Regions from separate parts of the Promicromonospora sp. CA-289599 genome, predicted to be linked through region 2. Evidence: predicted binding sites of a transcription regulator. Region 2 holds the regulator's gene; each other region holds the start of a gene.

Region 1 (6,005 bases), 4.2 Mb from region 2:
GTGCGCACTGCCGCCGCCCAGGTGGTGGAGCCCGCCGTCGAGCTGGCGGGGCTGGTCCTGCCCGGGATGCGCGAACGCGGCAGCGGCGCGATCGTCTACGTCGCGGGACTCAGCGCGCTGGTCCCACTGCCGTTCCTCGGGCCCTTCGCGCCGGCTTCGGCCGCCCTGCGCACCTACGCCCTGACTCTCGCCGAGGCCGCAGCGCCCGACGGCGTCCACGTCGGATCCCTGGTGGTCGGCGGACTCATCGAACGCGGCGACATCCACCGCATGCTGACCTCCCTGCCCGCGAACGCCGATGGCGCGCCCGGCCTGGACCTGCCCACGACGACCCTCGACCCAGACGACCTCGCCGACGCCGTCTGGCGCATCGCCGCGGGCTCCGAGCGCGAGATCGTGGCGGACGCCATCACGGTGTAGTCCGGGTTCGTCCCTCGGCTGCGGGGCATGTTCGCTGGAACCGGGCCGCCGAAGATCGGGCTGCTGCGGCCGCGGGTCCTGAGTGCGGAATCCGCTCGTCTAAGGCTCCGGTCCGGTCGGGTCCGGTCCGGTCCGGTTCAGCCGTGTGGCCAAGTTCGATCGGCTCGGTGGGCTCGGTGGGCTCGGTGGGCTCGGTGGGCTTGGCAGCGGGATCGGGCGGGTCGGGTCACGCCAGGTTCGGCCGGCCGGTCGGTCGGTTTCGATGGGTGGCGTCGGCTCGGTGGTCGGGTTGGTGTCGCGTGGTGGTGGGGCTTGGATGGGTTCGGGTAGGCGGATGCGGTGCCCGTAGGCGTCGGTGAAGGCCCATCCGGTCTCCAGCAGGGCACCGGTGGTCGCGTCGTTGTCGGTGGTGGTGGTCTTGCCGGTCCAGTGCATGGTGATGTTCTTGGTGTCGACGAGCTGGTGGTGGTACCAGCACAGCAGGGCACTGTTCGTCACCGACGTGTCTCCGCCATCAGCCCAGTGGGTGATCGCGTGGTGGACCTCGCAGCGTGAGGGTGGTTGGTCGCATCCTGGCCAGACGCAGTGCTGGTCCCTCGCGATGACGGCGCGTCGCATCTGTCCGGTCACGGTGCGTTGGGCGCGTCCGACGTCCAGGACGGCGCCGTCGGCTCCGAACACGATCCGGGTCACCGCACTGTGACACGCCAGGCGACGCACCAGGGCGCGTGGGGCACGCTCGCTGGTCTCGGTGAACACGGGACCACCAGACGTCAGCAATCCGGCCACTGCCGTCGGACTGGCTGTGTCGGTGCCTGCGGTACCCGCTGTGCCTGCGGCACCCGTTGCACTCGTTGCGTCTGGTCGGGTCGTGGAGCCGGGTCGGGTCTGTCCGCAGGTCAGGCACAGGCCGTCGCGGGTGCGGGTGACCTGGGTGACGAACTCGTTCCACGACACGGTCACGTTCAGGTGCGGTGCGATCGCTGCCCCTGGGGAGGCCTGGTTCGTGTCCAGCACCACCCGCGCGACGTCCGCGAGGCCTTGTGCGCGGCGCTGCGTCGTGGTCCGGGCGTCGTCCGCGGACGGGGCGCCCAGGACCGCGTTGATCGCGGTGCTGACCAGGAGGCCGTGCTCGTCGGTGAGGAACCCGGCCACGTGGTACCCGCCGAACGTCTTGGCCAGGTCGAAGAACTCACCGTGGGCTGCCTTGTCGTCATCGAGGTCGTCGGTGTCCGGGTCGGTCACGGTCGCGAACCGGCGCGCGACCGTGCGGAACTGGTCCGCGTTCAACACACCCGCTTCACGTAGGACGATGCCCTCACCCGTGACCAGGGTTCCCTCGGTGACCGCGGTCTCCAGGACCTGGGTGACCAGCTCCCGGGTACGGGTCCCGTCCGGGTCCTCGGCCGGGTCGGGGAAGTCGACCGGGACGCTCTGCACGAACTGTTCCGGGGTGGTGGTGTGCCCGGTACGGGTATCGATCAACCACGCCAACGCATCCGTACGCGTCTCGCTCGTGGGTGCGACCTCCGTCATCACGCGGGCGTGGTCGACACCCAGGGTTCCGGCGACCAGGCGCTCCCGGGTGGCGGGCAGCGCGGTCGCCAGACGCCGCGCGATCGTCATGTCCTTACCCGCCGTGCGCGCGGAGACCCCTTCACGCAGGCGCAACCAGGTCGTGAACGTACGCGTCATGCCACCCGAGCGCCAGGAACCCTCGTCCTCGATCCGGGGCAGCAGGGTGTAGCGGACACCGTCCAGGCGGCCGGTCAGCCGACGGATCCGGGTGTGGGCCTCGACCAGGCGGCCGATGCTCGGGGCGTCCCAGCCGGTCAGGGTCTCCGGGCTGGTCTGGGCGGTCAGCTCATCGACCGTCTTCTCGAGCAGGGCCAGCACGTCCTCGATCGAAGCCGCAGCGGGCAGGCCGCCGGTGGGCCCACTGTTCGTCGTCTGCTCCATCATGCCCACCCCCCGCTCGCCTCTAGTTTTCACTCCTTCGGTGCATCTATTATCTCGAACACTCGTGCGATCTGCTCGCCAGATTTCAAATCTGTGGATAACTTCTGACCGTCTCGACGCGGCCTCGGGTGCCACCGGATTCCTCGCACGCCACATGTCAGTGACGACTCGCACCCTCACCGTTCACCGCCCGAGCCCGACCAGCGGCTCACCCGCCAGCCGCCCAGCCCGCAGGACCTACCGCCCGCGGGCATCCCGGCGTCGGTGACGGGCTTCGGCGGCGCGCTCCACGGCGTCGTCCAGCTCGTCCTCGAGGGCCGCCAGGTCGGTGCGCGCCTCGTCCGCGGTCTCTTGAGCCTCGTCGACCGCCTCACTCACCGTGTTCCGCTCGGCGGAGAGCCGCTCCAGCTCCCGGTCGAGACGCTCGACCTCGCCTTCCCCGCGTTCGATCACCGCGTCCGCGGTGCGCAGCCGCTCGCGAATCTCGTCGCGGCGCGCCTCCAGCTCATCGACCCGCGCGGAAGTCTCCTCGACTGCCTGCTCCGCGGCGACCAGGCCCGCCTCCGCGGAATCGGTCTTGTCGGCGGCCGGTGTCTTCTTCGGCTTGGACTGGCCAGTCCCTTTCGACGCCCCAGCCGCTTTCGGCCGTCCAGTCCCATTCGACCGCCCCGCCGCCCTCGGCCGTCCCTCGCCCTCCGGCCCTCGGGCACCCTCCGGCCCCTGAGAATCCTCCGACCCTCCGGCCTCCGCCGTCGCCGGACGCAGCTCGACGAGCTCGGCCTCCTCGCCCTCCTCGTCCACGATCCCGAAGCCGACGTGCTGCAGCGCCCGGGAGAGGCGCCCCGCACGGACCACCGCCGCGGCGTCCGGATCCATCACGGCGGCGGTCAGTGTCTCGGTCATCCGGTCGAGCACGGCGGAAGACAGGGACCGTCCGCCCACCTCACCCGCCTCGCGGACGGAGCGGACCAGGGCGTCGGTGCGCTCACGCCGCAGGTGGTCCAGCGCCCGGATGCGGGCGCGGTCCCGGTCCTGCGTCGCGGCTCGCAGCTCGTCGCCGAGCGCCGCGAGCGCCCCGGTCTCGTCGGGGTGCTTCCGCGCGACCTGGTTGATCGCCCAGGCGGCGACCGACGGTTTCCGCAGTCGCTTGACCCGCGCGGCGCCCAGGCGGTCGCCGCTGTCCGTCGCCTGGCGGACGGCGGCGTCGCGCGCGGCGATGAACTCGTCGAGAGGCCGCGCGTAGAGCGCGTCGACGGCGGTGTCGAGATCGAACTGGTCGTCCGCTGGCACGCACCTACCGTGGCACGACGACGGGGACGCGCGCGACCGCCACGCCCGTCCCCGCGCCCACCCCACGCGAACCCCTACAGCGTCGGCACCAGCACCGTCATCAGCTCTCCCGACCCGAGGTGCACGAGCGCCTTGCCCGGCGTGACCTGGGTCGACACCGCGGAACGCGGCAGGCTCGCGCCCACCAGGTCTCCGTCGAACCGGTCCTGGGGGCTGAGCAGCGCGCCGCGACGGCTCTTCTTGACGTCGACCTGCCAGCCGGAGAACCCGCCTGCCACCTCGGAGGCGTCGCCGCCGAGGATCAGGCCGCGGCGGTTGTCGGCGGCCGTCCGCAGGTAGGCCCGGAGCCACGTCTTCGCCGGGGCGTCGGCCACGAGCTCGCCGTCGTCCACGACCAGCACCACCGGGGAACCGTCCGGGTCGAGGTGTGGCGCCAGATCCTCCTCCGTGACCTCCGCGCCGGTCAGCACGGCGCGCACGCCGTCCCGGCCCTCGAAGTCGCGCAGGACGCTCGGCCGGGGTGCGAGGATCACGACCTGCGTGCCGCCGCGCAGCAGCGACTCCGTCATGACCGCGAGCATCGTGGACCGTCCCGACTTGGACGGGCCGCCCACCAGGAACGCGGGCGCGTCCCCGGCGAGGTCCATGCCGAACGCCGTCAGGTCGTCGCCGCCGACGCCGAGCAGCGCCCACATCGGCCGGGCCGCCTCCGGGCCGACGTACTGGTACGCCGCGTCCACGGTGATCGTGGAGGGCAGGTCGTCCACGCGGAACGGACCCGTTCCGGGCGCCACCTGCGAGCGCTCCCGGATCTCGGCCGCCATCCGGCGGGCGGCGCCCGTCTGGGCACGGCCCGACGGGTCGTCGCCGAGGATCGCGACCTGCACCTCGAGCCCGCTGCCCGACCGGAAGGCCCGCCCGGGCAGGATCTCCTCGGGCAGCTTCTTGTGGTTGATGCCGACCATCCCGTAGTCGAACCGGTCGGTCAGCCGCAGCACGAGGGAGTCGTCGGTCAGCACGCTCATCCGGCTGGAGAGCAGGCTGCGGTCGCCGGCGACCAGGAGGTGGATGCCTGCGCTCGCGCCGTCGCGCAGCAGCTCCTGGACGATCTCGACGAGCTTGCCGCTGTCGATCTCGCCGTAGGTGCTCATGAAGCTCTCCCAGCGGTCGATCAGCACGAGCACGCGCGGCAGCCCGGTTCCCGGGTCGGCGAGCTCGCGCTGTTCCGTGACGCTGGCGAAGTTGCCGGCCGCGAGCACCTGCTGACGCCGCCCGAGCTCCGCCTGCAGGCGCGTGAGCAGCCGCTTGGCCCGCTCGGCCTGTCCGCGCTGCACGACGGCGCCCGTGTGCGGCAGCTCGTTCAGCACCGTCAGGGCGCCGTTGCCGCAGTCGAGCGCGTACAGGTGCAGGTCGGCCACGGACATGGTGCGTGCGGCGGAGAACGCCACGGTGCGCAGCGTCGTCGAACGGCCGCTGCCCGGGGCGCCGATCACGTACCGGTGCCCGAAGTCGTCGAGGTCGATCAGGGCGGGCCCCTGGCGCTGGTCGGCGGGTGAGTCCTCCAGCGCCCAGACGAACTGCGACCCGGCGGTCGGCTGCGCAGGGCCGGTCGGCTGCGCCAGGCCGTCGAGGGACAGCAGGTCCGGGAGCGCCGGCAGCCACGGCCGGCGCGGTGCGGGCCAGCCGCCCAGCCTGGCGGTCTCGCGCAGGGTCTCGACCAGCGCGGCGAGGTCGGTCTCGACGTTCTCCTGCCGCTTCACGCGGGGCCGGCTCGGCGGCGGGGCACCGAGGTCGGCCACCGACACGCGCGCGACGAACGGCGGGTCGACCTGGCCGAGATCGGTCAGCGAGAGCCGCCGTCCGCCCACGCGGGCGGACTGGAACGGGATCAGCGACGTGCTCCCGAGCCGGGCGTAGGCCCGGCCGGGCTGCGACTTGGTGATGTCCGCCGCCTCGTTCGCGTCGATGACGTCCTTGGACTCGCTCTTGTCCGTCATCCGCAGGGCGACGCGCAGGTTCGTGTTGGCGCGGATCTCCGGGGAGATGACGCCGGACGGGCGCTGGGTGGCGAGGATCAGGTGGATGCCGAGCGAGCGGCCCCGCTGGGCGATGTTGACCAGCCCGGCGACGAAGTCGGGCAGCTCGCGGGCCATCGAGGCGAACTCGTCGATGACGATCATCAGGCGCGGCAGCGTCGGTCCCACGTACCCCCGCCCCTGGGCGTCGAGGTAGTCCTCCAGGTCCTTGGCCCCGGCGGCGGCGAGGATGTGCTCACGGAAGGTGAGCTCGGCGCGGAGCGAGTCGAGTGCCCGTTCCACGAGGTGGGAGTCGAGGTC
Region 2 (6,005 bases):
AGGATGCCCCGCCGTGGCAGGGTCTCGACGCCGGCAGCCCGTTCGACTACCCGCGCCAGGGCATCCTGTACATCGCGCGGCACCTCCCGGCGCCCGGCCGCGAGCCGACGACGGAGGCGCAGCTCGACGAGATCGCGGAGCTGATCACCGCCGCCGGCGGCCGCACGCTCGGGCTCTTCTCCTCGCGTCGCGCCGCGAACGCCGCGGCCGAGGCCATGCGCGAGCGGCTCGACCTCCCGATCCTGGCGCAGGGTGACGACCAGCTGCCCACGCTCGTGCGCGAGTTCGCCGAGGATCCGGAGGCATGCCTGTTCGGCACGCTGTCCCTGTGGCAGGGCGTGGACGTGCCGGGTCCGTCGTGCCAGCTCGTGCTGATCGACCGCATCCCGTTCCCGCGCCCCGACGACCCGGTCAAGGCGGCACGCGCCAAGGCAGTGGAGCAGGCAGGCGGCAACGGGTTCATGGCGGTGTCCGCGCAGCACGCGGCACTGCTGCTCGCACAGGGGGCCGGGCGCCTCGTGCGGAGCATGGACGACAGGGGAGTGGTGGCGGTCCTCGACCCGCGCCTCGCGACGGCCCGCTACGCATCGTTCCTCACTCGTTCGATGCCGGGGTTCTGGCCGACCACCGACCCAGCACTGGTGCGCGCCGCGCTGGCGAGGCTCGACACCTAGTCCGGCTCGACACCTAGTCTGGGGAGCATGGCAGCCCTTTCGGACATCCCGGCCGACCGGTCCTCCGGCACCCGCACCACCAAGATCGCTGTGGTGGGCGCGGGCGCGGTGGGCTCCACGCTGGCGTTCGCCGCGCTCGCGCGGGGCTCGGCGCGGACCATCGCCCTGCACGACGTGAACCGGGCGAAGGTCGAGGCCGAGGTGCTCGACCTCCAGCACGGCCTCATGTTCACGCCCCAGGCGCAGGTGATCGGCTCGGACGACGTCGGCGTCTGCGCGGGAGCTGACGTCGTGGTCGTGACCGCGGGGGCGAAGCAGAAGCCAGGGCAGACCCGGATCGACCTCGCCGAGGGAACGATCGGCCTGATGCGCGACATCCTGCCCGGTCTGGTCGACGTCGCGCCGGACGCCACGTACGTCATGGTGACCAACCCGGTGGACGTCGTGACCTACGCGGCGCTCAAGATCTCCGGCCTGCCGCGCGAGCGGATGTTCGGCAGCGGCACGGTCCTGGACTCCTCCCGGCTCCGCGTGGTGCTCGCCGAGCGCTGCGGCGTGGCGGTGGGGAACGTGCACGCGTACATCGCCGGAGAGCACGGCGACTCGGAGATAGCGCTGTGGAGCTCGGCCTCGATCGGCGGCGTGCCGCTGCTCGACTGGGAGCCCCTGGGCGGCAAGCAGCCGCTCGACGTCGCGGTGCGTACGGAGGTGCACCGCGAGGTGGTCGACTCCGCGTACCGGATCATCTCCGGCAAGGGGGCGACCAACTACGCCGTCGGCCTGGCTGCTACCCGCATCATCGAGGCGGTGCTCAACGACGAGGGCCGGATCATGCCGGTGTCCTCGCTGCTGGACGACTACCACGGCATCAGCGACGTGTGTCTGTCCGTGCCGTCGCTCGTGGACCGGCGGGGTGTCACGGCCAACGTGCGGGTGCCGATGTCCGACGACGAGCTGGCGGGCCTTCGCGCCTCGGCGGAGAGCGTGCGCGCGGTCCAGAAGCGCTTCGGCTTCTGACGCAGCGGCCGTACGGCCCCAAGGACGACGAGAACGGGGTTGTGTTCCTGCCGGATCGGCATCGGAACACAACCCCGTTCTCGTCGTCCTTGGACGCCCTACCGGCTACAGGGACCGCAGCACCGCGACCACGCGGCCGAGGATCTGGGCCTCATCGCCGGGAATCGGCTCGTAGGCCGGGTTCTGCGGCAGCAGCAGCACGTGACCGTCGGTCTGCTTGAACGTCTTGACCGTGGCCTCGCCGTCGATCATGGCGGCGACGATCTCGCCCTGCTCCGCGACGTTCTGCTGCCGCACGACCACCCAGTCGCCGTCGCAGATCGCGGCGTCGACCATCGAGTCGCCGGCGACCTTGAGGAGGAACAGCTCGCCGTCGCCCACCAGCTGGCGGGGGAGCGGGAACACGTCCTCGACGACCTGCTCGGCAAGGATGGGGCCACCGGCCGCGATCCGGCCCACGAGCGGCACGTACGACGGCGGGGGAGTGCTGGCGTCGTCGGGCACGGAGCCACCCCAGTGGACCTGGCCGCTGCGGCGCGGCTCGGGCCAGTGGATCTCGCCGCGCGTCGGCTTGTCGACCTGCTCGGCCATCGGCTCCACGAGCTCCATGGCGCGCGGCCGGTTGGGGTCGCGGCGCAGGAAGCCCTTCTTCTCGAGCATCTGGAGCTGGTGCTTGACGCTCGACGGGCTGGCCAGCCCGACGGCCTCGCCGATCTCGCGCATCGACGGCGGATAGCCGCGCGTCTCGAACGACTGCCGGATCGTGTCCAGCACGAGGCGCTGCCGTTCGGTGAGGCGGTCTGTCGGCGAGATCGTGTGCACGTCAGCGACCGCCTTGTCGGCTGGCGTGTCCAGCGTGGCGACGCCGGAGGCTGCCGTGTCGACGGCTCTCGTGTCGCTGGTCCCGTCCCGTCCCGTCATGCCCGTGCCCCTCCCGTTCCGACAAATGTTCTCCTGTGCGCTACCCACTCTAGGTCACAAACGCGCTCGGCTCAAACGAATGTTCGAGCGTGTCTCGACATGGACGGTGTCCCGTGCTACACAATGGTACGGGCGTTCGACGAACGCTTGTATGAACGACAGAAGCTCTGCACACTTCGAGGAGGGGCCATGGGGGACGTGATCCCGCTGCGGCAGTACACCCCGACGTATGAACAGGCGTATGCGCCGTCGTATGGCCGGGCGTACGCACCGGCGGCCGGACCGGCTGCGGTTCGTGCGTACACCCCGGCGGAGGGGCGCACGCTCGCCGACCGGCTGGGCCTGGCCGGCCTGCGGCTCACCCGGCGCGGCCGCGTGGTCCTCGTGCTGCTCGCCATGCTGCTGGTCGCACCGATGGTCACGTGGGGGGCGACGGCGGTCGCCAGCTCCCCGGGGGAGCCCACCGAGGTCCGGGTGCATGCGGTGCAGCCGGGCGAGACGCTCTGGGGCTTCGCCCAGGAGGTCGCGAGGCCCGGCGAGGACGTGCGGCACGCGGTCGGCAGGCTGCAGGAGCTGAACGGGATGTCGACCGGCAGCGTGCGCGTCGGGGAGCTGTTGCTCCTGCCCAAGGAGTGACCGAAGGCGTCGATTCACCGACGAATGTTGCGGCTATGTTGCAAGGGGGTGGTTTGCCCGCTTACGGTCGGGGCGCGACCGGAGGCCTCCGGTCGATGGTCGACCACGCAGGAGTGAGCATGCACTGCCCGTTCTGTCGCCACGCCGACTCGCGCGTGGTGGACTCGCGGACTGCCGACGACGGCCTGTCGATCCGGCGGCGGCGGCAGTGCCCGAACTGCAACCGGCGGTTCACCACCGTGGAGACCGCGAGCCTGTCCGTGGTCAAGCGCTCCGGCGCCACCGAGCCGTTCAGCCGCGACAAGGTCGCCGCGGGTGTGCGCAAGGCGTGCCAGGGGCGTCCGGTGAGCGACGACGACCTGGCGATCCTGGCCCAGCGGGTCGAGGAGACCCTGCGGAGCAACGGCAGCGCGGAGATCGACGCGTACGAGGTGGGTCTCGCCATCCTCGGCCCCCTGCGCGAGCTCGACGAGGTCGCCTACCTCCGGTTCGCGAGCGTCTACCAGGCGTTCGACTCGCTCGAGGACTTCGAGAGCGCGATCACCTCGCTCCGCGCGGAGCGCGCCGAGCGGGCCGCCGCCGCTCAGGCATAGGAGCCGGCCCGGCCCGGCGCGCCGTCGTCGGCCGCGCTCGCCCAGGTGAAATCCAAAAATGTTGGCACCCGGCTGCGCCGTGGTGCAGGCTGGGGCCGACGACGGACCCGATCGAGGGACCCCCGGAACAAGAGGAGGTGATCGGTGTGACGGACGAGAAGCCCAATGCCGAGGTGGCCGAGACCAAGGGTGTTGAAGAGCCCAAGGTCGCGACAGCGCCGAGCACGGACGCGAAGGCGAAGTTCAAGGAGGCTCTGGACCGCAAGAACGCGGCTCGGAGCCGGACCTCCGCGGGCGATGTGAACACCGGCGCGGTGCACGGCTCGGAGACGACCGGCCCCGTGCAGAAGATGTTCCGCCGCAAGTCCGGCTGATCCATCGGTGATGGAGGCCGCTGACCTGGTGAACGACCAGGTCAGCGGCCTTGTCTTTCGGCGCTGCCTCAGCTGACCGGTGTGAAGTCCCGGCTCCCGAGGAAGGCCGGTCGAGCCTTCTGCGCTGCGAACGGCTCGACCGCGGTGTTCTCGACACTGTTGTAGACCAGGAAGATGTTCGATCGGGGGAACGGCGAGATGTTGCCGTTGGAGCCGTGCATGCAGTTGCAGTCGAACATGATCGCGCTGCCGGCCTTGCCGGCGAGAACGTCGATGCCGTGCGAGCTGGCCATGCGGGTGAGGATGTCCTCATCCGGGGTGCCGGCGTTCTGCATCACCAGTGACGACTTGTAGTTGTCGTTCGGCGTCCGGCCGGTGCAGGACACGTAGGTCTTGTGCGTGCCGGGCATGATCATCAGCGGGCCGTTGAACGAGTAGTTGTCGGTCAGCGAGATCGAGATGCTGACCGTCCGCATCCGTGGCAGGCCGTCCTCGGCGTGCCACGTCTCGAAGTCCGAGTGCCAGGCGAAGTCGCCGCCACCGAAGCCGGGCTTGAGATTGACGCGGCTCTGGTGGATGTAGACGTCGGAGCCGAGGATCTGCCGGGCCCGCCCCACCACCCTGGGGTCGCGTGCGATCCGCGCGAAGATCTCGCTGGTCCTGTGCACCTCGAAGATGGTCCGCACCTGCTGCGAGGTGCCTTCGATGATCGTGCGCTCGTCGGCTCGGACCTCGGGGTCGGTGGAGAGCCGCTGCAGCTCCGCACGAAACTCCTGCACCTCGTCCGGCGTGACCAGGTCCTCGAATGCGAGGTAGCCGGTCCGGTCGAAGCCGTCCAGTTCGTCCTGGCCCAGCGGGCCGTCGGCCGCGCTGCCCCACACCACCTTGTCCTGGCGCGGGATCTCGGAGGCGTCGCCTTCGACACGGGTGGGGTACAGGTCCTTGCTGGTGGTGTCCGTCGTCATACGGCAGCCTCCTCCTGTGCGGTCTCGTGCGTGATGAGCGGGTAGACGCCGTCGGCGTCGTGCACCTCCCGGCCCGTGACGGGCGGGTTGAACGTACAGATCAGCCGCATGTCCGTCGTGGGGCGCATGGTGTGCTTCTCGTTGCCGTCCAGCAGGTACATCGTGCCGTCCGAGATCTCGTGCACCTCGCCGGTCTCCCGGTTCTCGAGCTGTCCGGTACCGCCCACGCAGTACACGGCCTCGACGTGGTTGGCGTACCACATCTCGGTCACGGTCCCGGCATACATGGTGGTCTCGTGGAACGAGAAGCCCGCGCCTTCCTTGGCGAGGACGAGCCTGCGGCTACGCCAGGTCTCCGACCGCACGTCGCGGTCGGTGCCGTCCAGGTCGGCGATCCGTGTGACGATCACTTGTCTTCCTCTCCTCGGCGGTCCGTCTCTCGGTGGTGGTTCCCGCCCTGTATGCCGGCGTCCGGCGTGGCCTCCTGCATGACCGGTGCGCCGAGCACCTCGGCGGCTGCGGCGGCGATGATGTCCACGCCGGAGCGCAGCTCGTCGGAGCTGATGGTCAGGGCGGGCATGGTCTTGAGCACCTCGTCCTCGGGCCCGGACGTCTCGACGAGAAGTCCGCGCTCGTAGGACGCCGCGGCGATCTTCGAGGCCGCGGAGGCGTCCTGGAACTTGATCCCGGACAGGAACCCGCGGCCCTTGACGACGGCGCCCGCGTAGCCGCTCGCGATCTGGGCCAGGCCGTCGTGCAGCTCGGCTGCGCGCTCCCGGACACCCTCGGCGAAGGCGTCGTCCGACCAGAACTCGTTCAGCGCGG
Region 3 (6,005 bases), 1.3 Mb from region 2:
GCGTCGGCACGAGCGGACCCAGGAAGTAGCGCACGACCGACTGGGCGGCGTCCGCCTGGAAGATCAGCGCGGGGCGCAGGCGCGCCAGGGTGACCTCGGGGTGCTCGGCCTCCAGCTCGTCCAGCACCCGCTCCTGCGCCGCCTTGTCCACGCTGTAGTGCGACGTCGGTATGCCGCCGGTGGACCAGTCCTCGCGGCGCGGGCCGTCGTCGTCGACCGGGGAGTACGCACCCACCGACGACGCGACCACCAGGTGCGGTACGCCCGCCCGTGCGACGGCGTCGGCCACCCGGCGGGTGCCCTCCACGTTGGTGCGGCGCAGCAGGTCGCGCTCGCGGTTGGGCTGGACGAGCCACGCGAGGTGGACCACGGAGTCGGCGCCGCGGACGTGCTCGCTGAGCTGGTCGACGACAGCCCCGTCCTCCGCCGAGAGATCGACGGGCGCCCACTCGGCGTACCGGTACGGTTCGGCGTTCCGGTCGGGCAACCGCCGGGCCATACCGAGCACGGACGTGACCCGCGGCTCTGCGTGCAGCGCCCGCAGCAGCGCGGTCCCGGCGTTCCCTGTGGCTCCCACGACGACTACACGCATGAGAACACCGTCACACCGGCCCCGTGCACTCGCATTCGACGGCGCTGCGTACCTCGCGTGTCGGCGGGTGTTCCACCATGCTGGCGACATGCCCAGGATCAGCTCGCGCCGGACCCACCGATTCGAGGACGACGGCCTCACCGTCGTCGGACACGTCTCGGCGCCGCCCGACGCGGGCCGAGCCTTCGTGCTCGTGCACGGCGTGGGCTGCTCGTCGCGCACGTACGCCAGGCTCGTGGACCACCTGGTGGCCCACGGCGAGGTGCACGCGCTGGACCTGCCCGGGTACGGCGCGTCCCCGCACCCGCGCCGCGACGTCACGGTCCCCGAGCACGCGGCAGTCGTCGCGCGGTACGTCCGCGAGCACGTGCTCGACGCCGGTCTGCCCGCGCCGGTCCTCGTCGGCCACTCGATGGGCACGCAGGTAGTGGGCGACCTGCTCGCCGACCATCCCGACGCCGCGTCGGCGGGCGTCCTCCTCGGCCCGACGGCGGAGCCGGGCGCACGTACGTTCCCGCGTCAGGCGGTACGTCTCGCGATCGATGTCGTGGGGGAGTCGCCCCGCACCATCGGAACGCTCCTGTTCGATTCCCTGGTGCGCTGCGGCGCGCCGTACTACCTGCGGCAGCTGCGCCACGTCGTCGAGCACCGGCTGGAGGACGTGCTGCCCCGCATCGCCGCACCGGTAGTCGTGGTGCGGGGTGAGGGCGACCCGGTCGCGACGGAGCGCTGGGCCGAGACGCTCGCGGCGAGTGCCCCGCTCGGGCGGTACCGCACCGTGGGCGGCCGGCATCACGCCATGGACGCTGACCCCGCGGGCGTCGCCGAGGCTGTCCTGGACGCATGGCCGGCGGCGGACCGGGGCGTCGGATGAGCGGCCGACGACGCTCGCCCGACGGCGTGCTCGCGCGGCTCGTCGCGTGGGCCGCCGACTACGCATGGGCGACGGAGCGGCAGGCGCGGCACTATCTCCGGCGGCCGAAGCTGCCCGGGGCGGCCGGCGCGTCGTCGAGGGCCCCCGTCCTGCTGCTGCCCGGCATCTACGAGACCTGGGAGTTCCTGCAGCCCGTCGCCACGGCGCTGGCCCGTGCGGGACATCCGGTCCATGCTGTCCCAGGCCTCAGGCTCAACCTCCGGCCGGTCCCGGAGTCGGCCGACACAGTGGTCGAGCACCTGGAGCGCACGGGCCTGACCGGGGTGGTACTCGTGGCGCACAGCAAGGGCGGCCTCATCGGCAAGCGGGTCCTGCTCTCGGGGGCGAGCGACCGGGTGCTCGGCATGGTCGCGATCGCGACGCCGTTCACCGGCTCCCGCTGGGCGCGGTACATGCTCTCTCGGTCGCTGCGGTCGTTCGACCCCCGTGACCCGGTGCTGCTGGCGCTCGCAGGGGAGCTGCTCGTCAACGAGCGCATCACCGCCGTCTACCCGCGGTTCGACCCGCACATCCCCGAGACGGGCCGGCTGGAGGGTGCGCGGAACATCGAGCTGCCGCTGTCGGGGCACTTCCGGCCGCTGGGGCACCGCCTGCTCGTGCAGACCGTGGTGCGCGAGGTGGCGCGGGTGGAGTCCGAGCGCGCGGTGCGCTGATTCCGGTTCGCCGGGCCGCGCGTGGTCAACTGAGATGTGCTCACCGTCCGCCACAGCTCGCCGCGCCGGACCGACGTCGCCCTGACGCTCGGACCGCTGGGGCACGGGCCCGCGGACCCGACGTTCCACCGGGCGGCCGATGGAACCGTCTGGCGGACGTCGCTGCTGGCCACGGGCCCGGTGACGCAGCGATTCGTGCCCGCCGGCCCGCACGAGGTGGTGGTGCAGCACTGGGGCGACGGCGCGCGGGAGGCCGCCGACGCGCTGCCCACGCTGCTCGGGGAGGACGACGACGCCACGGACTTCGCGCCGCCGCCGCAGGTCCGCGACGCCCACCGTCGGGCGGCCGGGATGCGGATGGTGCGCAGCGGCCGGGTGCTGGAGGCCCTCGTGCCCGCGGTCCTGGAGCAGCGCGTGCAGACCTTGACGGCCCACCGGGCGTGGCAGTGGCTCGTGCGGCGCTACGGCACACGGGCGCCGGGCCCGGCGCCCGAGGGGTTGCGGGGCGGGCTACGGGTGGTCCCGGACGCGCAGACCTGGACGCGGGTGCCGGTCTGGGACTGGCACCGCGCTGGCGTCGACCCCGGACGTGCCCGCACGGTGATGCGGTGCGCGCTGGTGGCGCCGCGCCTTGAGGAGGCGTGTGCGATGGCACCCGCCGAGGCTCGCGCGCGGCTCGAGAAGGTGCAGGGCGTGGGTGTGTGGACGTCGGCGGAGGTGGCGCAGCGCGCCTTTGGTGACGCGGACGCCGTCTCCGTGGGCGACTTCCACCTGCCTGCGGCGGTCGGCTGGGCGCTCTCTGGCGAGCGCACCGACGACGCCGGGATGCTGCGGCTGCTGGCGCCGTACGCGCCGCACCGGCACAGGGTGGTTCGGCTGCTCATGATCGACGGGCGGCACAAGGCGCCCCGCCGTGGGCCGAAGCTGCCGATCGCGGACTACCGGGCGTTCTGACCGGTAGTCGTTGCTGGGCGGCTGGGTCTCTGCGCGGGACCTTTGCTCTGGGTCTCGGCTCTGGGTCTTGTGGTGGGGTCTTGTGATGCAGTCTTCGGGTGCGCCGGCGTGGGTTCAGCCGTGGTGAGCGCGTCAAGTAGGCGGCCGTGTACGGGGAGGCGGTGAGGTTCGGCAGTCCTGCGCAGAGGGCAGAAGGAACAAGTGGGTGTCAGTGGTCGAGCATAGGATCGAACAAAGGTCCTAAGAGATGGAGGCCTGAGTTTACTCTTCTTGAGGAATGAACCACGGGGGAGGTGGGCCGGAATGTATGAGGGATCGTTCGACGACCGCACGCGCGGTGCGTATACGGACGTGGTGCCGCCGGTGGAGATGCCGAGTGGCACGCGGGTAACGCCGCCTGACATGCCGGAGGACTTCGCGCCGGACTGGCCTCCGGAGGTCGTGCCGGTCGCTTTCTGGCCGGGGGACGTCCTGCGTCGGGCGTTGCAGGACGCGCCGGGTATGCGGCTGGCGCGCGTGGTCGCTGAGGCTCTCGACGTGGACGGGAACCTGGAGATCGGTCTGCCCGTCGCCGCGGACCCGGATTCAGACTCAGACTCGGGCGCGGGTACCGGTCCGGCTGGGCGCGGTGGTGAGGGTATGGGTTTCAGTGTGCTGGCCGACCTGTCGGACGAGACCCTGGCCGACGTGGTCCTCGCGTGCAGCCGGCTGCAGTCCTGGATAGCGGGCGTGCAGGCCCGCGTCGTCGCAGAGCGCGCGGCGCGGGAGTCGCATCCGCTGGCGCACAGCTCGCTGGTCGGGCAGGTCACGGGCGAGCTGGTGGTCACGGCCTCGGAAGCGACCGAGGTCGTGGTCCGAGCCGAGTCCGGGACCCAGCACCCCAGTGTGATCACCGCCCTGCTGAAAGGCAGGATCGACACTCGTAAAGCGCACACGCTACTGCGTTCTGCGTCCCGGCTGACGGTGTCGGAGCGGGCGGAGGCGATCCGCCGGTTCCTGCCCCAGGCACCGCGCCGGACGTGGAAGTGGTTGCAGTCCCGGATGCTCGCTTTCGCGAAGAACCTGCACGGCGCTGCGCAGGCCGCTCGGGCCGAAGCGCAACGCCGCAGTGTGCAGGTCGACCGTGCGGAGAACGACATGGGCTGGCTGTCCGCGTACCTACCGGCCGTGGACGCCGCGGCGGTCTGGGGAGTTGTGGATGACATGGCCCACCAGCTGCGCCGTGTCACCGGTGAGGAACGCACTCTGAGCCAGCTACGCGCCGACTCGTTGACCGGGATCATCACCGGCCGCCTCCTGCCCGCCGACCGATACACCGAACCCGACACAGACCCCGTTCCCAGCGCGGGCCCAGGCGCGGCGACTGGCACGACGACTGGGATTGCGGCTGCTGGAAGTGCGGGCGCGGACACTGGCACTCGAGCCGACACGACGACCGCTGGGAACACCACGGCAAACGGGAGCACCCGGACCACCGAAAGCGGGCCGGTGCCGGTGTGCGCGTGTGGTGGTCGGGCGCCGGTGCAGCAGGTGGTCCAGGAGGTTGTGGTGCAGGAGGTCGTGCGGCCGGTACGGATCGTCCCGACCCGCCCCGTCGTGCGGGTCACGATCCCGGCCACCGCGCTGCTCGGCCTGGACAACGCGCCCGGCGAGCTTGCGGGATTCGGGCCGGTCCCTGCCGAGACCGCACGGATCATCGCGGCCGACGCGACCTGGCAGCGTCTGCTGACCGACCCTGTCACCGGGATCCTGACCGACTACTCCACCACTGCCTATCAACCTGGCAGGACCCTGCGCGGCGCAGTCGAGGCCAGAGACGTCACGTGCACCGCACCCGGCTGTGACACCTCGGCCGAGCGGTGCGACCTGGACCACATCGAATCCTTCGACCACCAGAAGAACACGAAGACCATCGACCGCAGCGGCGACCGCCACACCAGGAAAGGCGACGCGCCCGTCGAACGAGGGCAGACCAACGCGCACAACCTGCACGCGCTGTGCCGCAAGCATCACCTGCTCAAGACACACGCTGACTGGAACATCGTCCGTGACCCGCACACCGGGATCACGATCTGGACCACACCCACCGGCCGCATCCATACCCGACCACCCACCGTGCTGGACACCCACGTCGACCTCGGCGACATCGATCCCGACACCAGCCACGACCTGGCCCTCCAAGCACTGACCGGGCAGCGCCTGCCGCGCGCCTACGCGACCACCGAACCCGGCTCCGTACCGAACCAACCGGACCACCCGATCAACCAGACCGACCCGGCGAGACCGACCGGTTCGACGGCTCAGGCTGGCCCCGACGAACCACCCTTCTAACGAGCCCCGACGGCCGGCCCGCGACTCCGAACCGCAGCATCTCCATGTCAGTGGTCCCGCGTAGCATCCGGATCATGGCCGATGGCGTGCTCGACTACTCCCGTCCTGGACTCTTCACCACCCTCGATGCGGAGCAGGTCCGGCTGATCGAAGGGTTCCCCGACGATCCTGTCGGGATCTGTGCCGTCGCACAGGGCCTCGTGATCCAGCCGCATGACGCCACCGCGGCAGGGCTGGGCGCGGACCGGCTCGCGGAGAAGGACATCCGGGCGGCGAACGAGCTGGTCGCTGTGCTCATGGCTCTCGACGCTCCTTCGCTGCAGCACGCCCGAGAGCCCGCGGCGCGGGTGGTCGGGACCTGCCGGCACTTCACGGTCCTCGCCTGTGCGTTCTTGCGGGCGCGGGGCATTCCCGCTCGGGCACGCTGCGGCTTCGGCACGTACTTCGACGAGGGGCGCGGCTTCGATCACTGGATCACCGAGTACTGGGCGGCCGACGAGAACCGCTGGGTGCGCGTCGACACCGAGCATCTCGGCCGGAG

Evidence for each region. The regulator LexA, encoded in region 2, represses DNA repair genes until DNA is damaged. The targets are predictions, from matches to a motif close to TCGAACANNTGTTCGA.
Region 1: the regulator LexA is predicted to act here: its motif matches at 2,434-2,449, upstream of ACQEVI_RS02510 (DUF222 domain-containing protein).
Region 3: the regulator LexA is predicted to act here: its motif matches at 3,361-3,376, upstream of ACQEVI_RS26845 (HNH endonuclease signature motif containing protein).

The regions. Positions count from the first base shown of each region.
Region 1 covers NZ_JBNJNI010000001.1:601,062-607,066, forward strand. Annotated here, with positions in the region: gene ACQEVI_RS02505 (SDR family NAD(P)-dependent oxidoreductase) at 1-420, shown strand, start outside; gene ACQEVI_RS02510 (DUF222 domain-containing protein) at 520-2,379, opposite strand; gene ACQEVI_RS02515 (hypothetical protein) at 2,617-3,669, opposite strand; gene ACQEVI_RS02520 (FtsK/SpoIIIE domain-containing protein) at 3,744-6,005, opposite strand, start outside.
Region 2 covers NZ_JBNJNI010000001.1:4,771,375-4,777,379, forward strand. Annotated here, with positions in the region: gene ACQEVI_RS21250 (ATP-dependent DNA helicase) at 1-674, shown strand, start outside; gene ACQEVI_RS21255 (L-lactate dehydrogenase) at 702-1,691, shown strand; gene lexA (transcriptional repressor LexA) at 1,797-2,612, opposite strand; gene ACQEVI_RS21265 (LysM peptidoglycan-binding domain-containing protein) at 2,802-3,248, shown strand; gene nrdR (transcriptional regulator NrdR) at 3,368-3,841, shown strand; gene ACQEVI_RS21275 (DUF5302 domain-containing protein) at 3,988-4,215, shown strand; gene thpD (ectoine hydroxylase) at 4,284-5,180, opposite strand; gene ACQEVI_RS21285 (ectoine synthase) at 5,177-5,590, opposite strand; gene ectB (diaminobutyrate--2-oxoglutarate transaminase) at 5,587-6,005, opposite strand, start outside.
Region 3 covers NZ_JBNJNI010000001.1:6,022,627-6,028,631, reverse strand. Annotated here, with positions in the region: gene ACQEVI_RS26865 (NAD-dependent epimerase/dehydratase family protein) at 1-592, opposite strand, end outside; gene ACQEVI_RS26860 (alpha/beta fold hydrolase) at 681-1,466, shown strand; gene ACQEVI_RS26855 (esterase/lipase family protein) at 1,463-2,179, shown strand; gene ACQEVI_RS26850 (DNA-3-methyladenine glycosylase family protein) at 2,216-3,133, shown strand; gene ACQEVI_RS26845 (HNH endonuclease signature motif containing protein) at 3,437-5,464, shown strand; gene ACQEVI_RS26840 (transglutaminase-like domain-containing protein) at 5,539-6,005, shown strand, end outside.